DNA from 3 places in the Pectobacterium nicotianae genome. Region 1 is predicted to be linked to each of the others. Evidence: predicted binding sites of a transcription regulator. Region 1 holds the regulator's gene; each other region holds the start of a gene.
What was found. The regulator CRP, encoded in region 1, controls carbon source genes, mostly activating them, when cyclic AMP is high. The targets are predictions, from matches to a motif close to ATGTGANNNNNNTCACAT.
Positions count from the first base shown of each region.

Region 2: a site for CRP is predicted at 1,355-1,372, ahead of rbsD (D-ribose pyranase). Genes of this name have one in related genera too.
Region 3: a site for CRP is predicted at 1,200-1,217, ahead of MYB54_RS11770 (6-phosphofructokinase). Genes of this name have one in related genera too.

Region 1 covers NZ_CP096821.1:437,214-439,419, reverse strand. Annotated here, with positions in the region: gene MYB54_RS01870 (phosphoribulokinase) at 1-69, shown strand, start outside; gene MYB54_RS01865 (OsmC family protein) at 183-590, opposite strand; gene crp (cAMP-activated global transcriptional regulator CRP) at 966-1,598, shown strand; gene argD (bifunctional acetylornithine/succinyldiaminopimelate transaminase) at 1,822-2,206, opposite strand, start outside.
Region 2 covers NZ_CP096821.1:4,868,560-4,870,765, forward strand. Annotated here, with positions in the region: gene rbsA (ribose ABC transporter ATP-binding protein RbsA) at 1-847, opposite strand, end outside; gene rbsD (D-ribose pyranase) at 855-1,274, opposite strand; gene MYB54_RS21675 (YgiW/YdeI family stress tolerance OB fold protein) at 1,479-1,874, opposite strand; gene qseB (quorum sensing response regulator transcription factor QseB) at 2,118-2,206, shown strand, end outside.
Region 3 covers NZ_CP096821.1:2,613,448-2,615,653, forward strand. Annotated here, with positions in the region: gene MYB54_RS11765 (D-amino acid dehydrogenase) at 1-873, opposite strand, end outside; gene MYB54_RS11770 (6-phosphofructokinase) at 1,358-2,206, shown strand, end outside.

The sequences.
Region 1 (2,206 bases):
GGATTGGCGATGGAATTAATCATGGCGCCGCTGGTACAGCGGTTAATTGAAGGGAAAACCATCGAATAAGCATCGAGATACACGGGGCGACCACAGGGGTGAGGCCTCCCTACGAGAACCTCCCCCTGTGTTTCCCCTAATAACAGGCTTAAGTGACCAGAATGAGTGCCCAGAGAAAGGGATTATTCCAGTACTCTAATTTCGTGGCTGTGCGTTACCTCAACGGCTTTACCCAGCATCAGTGCCACAGAGCAGTATTTTTCCGCCGACAGTGCGACGGCTCGTTCAACAACTTTGTCGGTCAATCCTTTTCCCGTCACGATAAAATGCAGATTGATGTGGGTAAATAAACGCGGCGCGTCAGACCGACGCTCTGACGTTAATTTCACTTCACAATCCGCTACATCGTTGCGGCCTTTTTGCAGAATCGATACCACATCAATCGCACTGCATCCCCCCACAGACATCAGCACCATTTCCATCGGACTGGGCGCTTTATCACCGGAATTGCCGTCCATCAATATCTGATGTCCTGATGCGGATTCGCCCAAAAACGTTAAGCCTTCAACCCATTTTACCCGTGCCTGCATGATGCCTCTCCACTAAAAATTTTTTGAAAATTTATACCGTTACTGTACAAAAACCAGCGTTAATCAGCGCTTTGTCATGCTGAAGCGAGACAACACAAGACACGTCCTTAAAGCTGTGTTAAAACGAAAATAGAATAGACCTTTTCTGGACAAACCCAGAAACGAAGAAGATGATGACCTGGCCAGACATACCCCAGCCACGTTTACGGTGCGGCAAGGCAGCAACCGGAAAATAAAGGGTACAGTGGTTTCAGTATATTCCCTGACGTCATTCTGCCTAGACTGAATTTTATTTTTTTAGCAGTTAAACACGCCGTACAGGGAACTCTGACCCCTGTAATTTGCGCAGTGAATTACAACAGAGGATGATAGCGAATGGTTCTCGGCAAACCGCAAACAGATCCAACTCTCGAATGGTTCCTTTCCCATTGTCATATTCACAAGTATCCATCGAAGAGCACGCTGATTCACCAAGGTGAAAAAGCAGAAACGCTTTACTACATCGTGAAAGGCTCTGTCGCAGTGCTAATCAAAGATGAAGAAGGCAAGGAAATGATTCTTTCCTACCTCAATCAGGGCGATTTTATCGGCGAGCTCGGCCTGTTTGAAGAAGGTCAGGAGCGCAGCGCCTGGGTGCGGGCAAAAACTGCCTGTGAAGTGGCTGAAATTTCCTATAAAAAATTCCGCCAGCTCATCCAGGTTAACCCGGATATCCTCATGCGTCTGTCTGCGCAAATGGCCAGCAGACTTCAGGTTACCTCTGAGAAAGTCGGCAACCTCGCCTTCCTTGATGTGACCGGCCGTATTGCCCAAACCCTACTCAACCTGGCCAAACAACCTGATGCCATGACGCATCCAGATGGCATGCAAATAAAAATTACCCGTCAGGAAATTGGGCAAATCGTTGGCTGCTCGCGTGAAACCGTGGGCCGCATTCTGAAAATGTTAGAAGACCAGAACCTGATCTCTGCACACGGTAAAACGATTGTCGTTTACGGCACTCGCTAAGCCCCTGTCGCTGTACCCTACCAATAAAAAAGCGTGAAGCCTCGGCCTCACGCTTTTTTTATGGCGAGCTTCCTGCTCACCACCCTACGGGTCGTTGCTAACGCAACGCTGAAAAACGTTCCCTGCGTTTTTTTATGGCGTGCCATCCCTGGCCGCCACCCTAACGGGCCGTCGCAAGCGACGTTGAAAAACGTTCCCTACGTTTTTTTATGGCGTAACGTAATCAGTTTGCTGCGTTAACGACCTGCGCGACGGCTTTAGCGAATTTCGCCATCCCCTGCGCAATATCATCTTCATCAATGATCAACGACGGTACAAAGCGGATCACATTCGGCCCAGCCATCAGCACCATAAGCCCCTGAGACGTTGCCGCCGCCAGAAACTCGCCCGCACGACCATGCCATTGCGGTTTCAGTTCTGCACCCAGCAGCAAACCCATACCGCGAACCTGTTCGAATACACCGAACTGCTGATTGATTTTCTCAAGCTCACTGACAAAGCGATCGTGGCGATCCGCCACGCCTGACAGCACTTCTGGCGTATTGATAATATCCAGCGCGGCTTCCGCCACCGCACAGGCCAGCGGGTTGCCGCCATAGGTGGTGCCG
Region 2 (2,206 bases), 500 kb from region 1:
CGCCCAGAATTTCGCCTTTCCGCACCGTAAAGCTGACACTGTCGACGCCCGGCCCAGAGAGATTCTGTACCTTAAGGCGAACCTCTCCCGGCACTTTATTCGAACGTGGGTACTGATCTTCCAGCTTACGACCGACCATCATTTCAATCAGCGTATCTTCCTCTAAATCACTGACCGGACGCTCGCCGATAAACTGACCATCGCGGAACACGGTAATGTCATCGCAGATTTCAAAGATTTCTTTCAGACGGTGGGAAATATAGACAATGCCGCATCCCTGAGATTGCAGCTCTTTGATCACGCTGAATAACGAAGCGGTTTCAGTATCTGTCAGGGCATCGGTCGGTTCATCCATGATGATGACTTTCGATTCAAAGCTCAGCACCTTGGCAATTTCTACCATTTGCTGATCGCCAATCGATAAATCCCCGACCATACGACGGCTGTCATAGCGCAGATTAAGGCGTTTCAGCAGCTTATCGGCTTCCGCATACATCTTGTTCCAGTCGATACGACCGAAGCGGTTGGTAAATTCACGACCAAGGAAGATATTCTCGGCAATCGTGAGTTGGGGAATCAGGTTAAGTTCCTGATGGATAATACCGATACCTGCTTCCTGGGACGCTTTCGGCCCGCTGAAATCGACCTCTTTCCCCAGAAAATGAATGCTGCCAGCATCTTTACGATAGATCCCGGTCAGAACTTTCATCATGGTGGACTTGCCCGCACCGTTCTCGCCCACCAGCGCCATCACTTTTCCCGGATAGACGTTGAGTGCCGCACCGGAAAGCGCTTTAACGCCGGGAAAAGATTTCGTGATGCCTTGCAGTTGCAGTAAAGGTTGCATTGATGCCTCAGAACGTTACGCCAGCACAAAGGATGACATTGGCATACGGAGAGCACTCTCCGCTGCGAATGATGGCCCGGCTTTTGCCGCTTTGGGTTTTAAATTCTTCATGGCTAACATAGTGCAATGCAATTGAGTTTCCCTGGTGTTGTTCAAGTTGCTTCAATTGATCGAGTAATGCGTCATGGACTGCGGGGTTCTTTTCAATTATTTCTTCCGCCAGAATAGCGGCCTCGACCTGCATTTCGCTGGTGACAACGCTAACCACCTGCAAAAACGTCGGCACGTTATGCGTCAACGCCAGATCGATACGGGTCGTCGTTTCAGGAATTGGTAAACCGGCATCGCCAATCACCAGGCTATCGGTATGCCCCAGTCGAGAAATCACGGAAGAAATATCTGAATTCAATAATGCTGCTTTTTTCATCTTATCACCCCACCAGCGAAACGTTTCGCTAATAACATTCTAGAAAAAGAAGCAAGAAAGGCAATGAAGAGATAAAAAAAATGTGATCACCATCGAAACGTTTCGCTAACAAAAAAAGAAAGGTAACGAGAGGTCGTTATAGGAGATTGATAAATAGAGAAATGGCGGGCAACAGCCCGCCAATAGGGAACAGAGGATAATACGTTAGAGTTTACGAATCTGCTTCACATCTACCCCGACAGCGTTGAATTCTTTATCCAACTCGCCTGAAATTTCCACTTTATCGGTAGGTGAAACCATCTGGCCATTCCAGCGTTTGTGATCGATCTCGACTTCCATCGTGCCCGTTGAATCGCGGAACAGGTAGTTTTCATCGCCGAGCCGTTTTTCAATATTCCCTCTCAGCGTCACCCAAGTGTCATCACGCAAATCTTTAGCTTTATCTACCGTGGTGAGGGAACTCTGCGAATCGGTGAATCCCCCTTGATGTGTACCAACGGTTGGTGTTTCCGGATTGACAAAACCACCGCCACTTTGTGCAGCAAATGCTGGTGCAGAAACCAGAGCGGTAATGGCGAGTAACGCAGCTGCTTTTTTCATATTTACCTTCCTTATTTGCCTGTCGTTTCGCAGTCAACCTGCGGGAGTAATCGGTCTTCGATAAGGATTAAAACAAACCGTTCTTAACAGAATCTTAAGGAAGCAACTTTCGCATTGTTGTTTTTTTATATTGCCGGATATTGCCCAGTTTCAGCGATTTGACCTGTACACACCGGCTCTCTATTTCGTATAAAACCGGAAAAGGCATAAGCGCAACAGCAGCGCATTCTCTGCGAGGCAGCCATGAGAATATTGTTAATCGAAGACGATCGCTTGATTGGCGACGGCCTGAAAGCGGGGCTGAACAAACTGGGCTTTAATATCGACTGGTT
Region 3 (2,206 bases), 2.2 Mb from region 1:
GGTAGAAACCGGTGCAAAAGCGTCATCCGCCAGCGGAATCGTCAGTGAATAGCCTTTCAGCGGATAAACCGGAATATCGAACCACTGACGCAGTAATCCGGTGGAATAGGAGCCGCAGGCCATCACATAGGCATCTGCCACGATCATTTCATCGTCACATTGGACGCCCGTGACGCTTTGCCCTTCCACCCGCAACTGGCGAACGTTACGCCCCAGCTTAAAGGTGACACCGGCATCGGCAGCCATCGCCGCCAGTTGGCGAGTGAACAGCTGACAGTCGCCGGTCTCATCATGCGGTAAACGCAGCCCGCCAGTCAGTTTTCCCGCCACGTGTGCCAGCGCAGGTTCCACCGAGGCCAACTCATAACGCGTCAGCAGTTGATACGGTACGCCAGCCTCTTCCAGCACGGCGATATCGCGTGTCGCGTTTTCATACTGCTGCTCAGTGCGGAACAGTTGCAGCGTTCCACCTTGCCGACCCTCGTATTGGATACCGGTATCTCGCCGCAGCGCTTGCAGACAGTCGCGACTGTATTCCGCCAGACGCACCATCCGCGCTTTATTCGTTTTATAGTGGCGCGCGTCGCAGTTGAGCAACATTTGCCACATCCAGCACAGTTGTGCTGCCGTGAAGTCCGGCCGGATGGCCAACGGAGCATGACGCTGAAACATCCACTTTATCGCTTTCAGCGGTATTCCCGGCGCAGCCCAAGGTGCGGCATAGCCGGGGGAAATCTGTCCGGCATTTCCGGCGCTGGTTTCCAACGCGGGCTCCGGCTGCCTGTCGATCACGGTAACATCATGCCCTGCCTGCGCAAGATACCAGGCGGTACTTACACCAACGACGCCACTTCCCAGAATCACAACCCGCATGCTACCGCTCTCCCTTTCTCTCCGCTAAAGACCGTCTAATCTACTGGAAAAATGCTTATTTAATGGAATAAAACACTAGTTAAAAGGTAAAACTGAAGACTACTCTAGCATTTGGGAAGGAATTGTCACCAATCTCGACGATAACATTTATCTATTGTTATCTCTTCGATCCGCTGCTTCTCCATTGGGATCGTAACAAAATAACTGTGAAATCATTCACAAAATACGTATTCGTTTTTTAGCTGAAAAGCATAATAAAAATAAAAAAGGGGGAAATGTTAAAGTCCAGGTTAATTAATAAGTTAGTTGGATTGCTTATTTTTAAATCGTGATATTCATCACATCAATCGAATAATCAACATCACTGTCAAGACACTTAGCCCAGTAATTAAATACAAATTTGCGACATTCATCAAAAAAACGCCTTATCAGTTTAATAACATTGTGTTCACACAGTGGTTATTCATATTTCCAGAGGGCGACGATGAAAATTGGATTAGTCATTAGCGGCGGCGACGTTAGCGGAATAAATAACTTCATCTTTCAGGTGAATAGAATGACTGCCTCTGACATCGTCATTTTCGATGGTGGAATTAATGGCCTTATCGATAACTGCTGTAAAGTCCTCACTCGCCGCGATTTAGTGGATTATTCCATCTCGGCAATGCCCCTGATTACTTCAGGGAGAAAAACCGGAAAGTGTAGAAAAACAGACTATGAACAAATCGTCAAAAACATTCAAAAGCAAAAACTCGACGCGCTCATTATGGCTGGCGGAGATGGCTCATTTCAATTTTTAAAAAAACTCAGTCACTATGGCATTCATTGCTATGGCGTAGGCATGACGATTGATAATGACATTTCAGGGAATAGCTATACGATTGGTTTTTCTACCGCCTGCGAGCAAGTAATGAGTGAAGTAGAGAAATTACGAAATACAGGCCGGGGATTACAAGGCCGGGTGTTCATGATTGAATTACTCGGTGGATATTGTGGCGAATTAACCTTGCAGGCGGCATTAAAGAGCAATGCAGACATCGCACTCATTCCAGAATCACCGTGGGATATTGATAAATTATCACAATGTATTCGGGAGAAAATCGCAGAACAAAACAGCGTGATCATTTTATGCTCTGAAGGCTATACCCATGAGTATACTCCTGGCTTTCAGGGCGCTATCGATACCATTATCAAGAAACTAGAGCATAAGATTGGCATCCGTATCCGAAAAACCATTTTGGGATATGGTTTACGAAATGGCGCGCCCACCGGGGAAGAAATTATTCAGGGCACCCTATTAGCAGAAGAAGTGGTTCGGTGTATTAACGCCGGA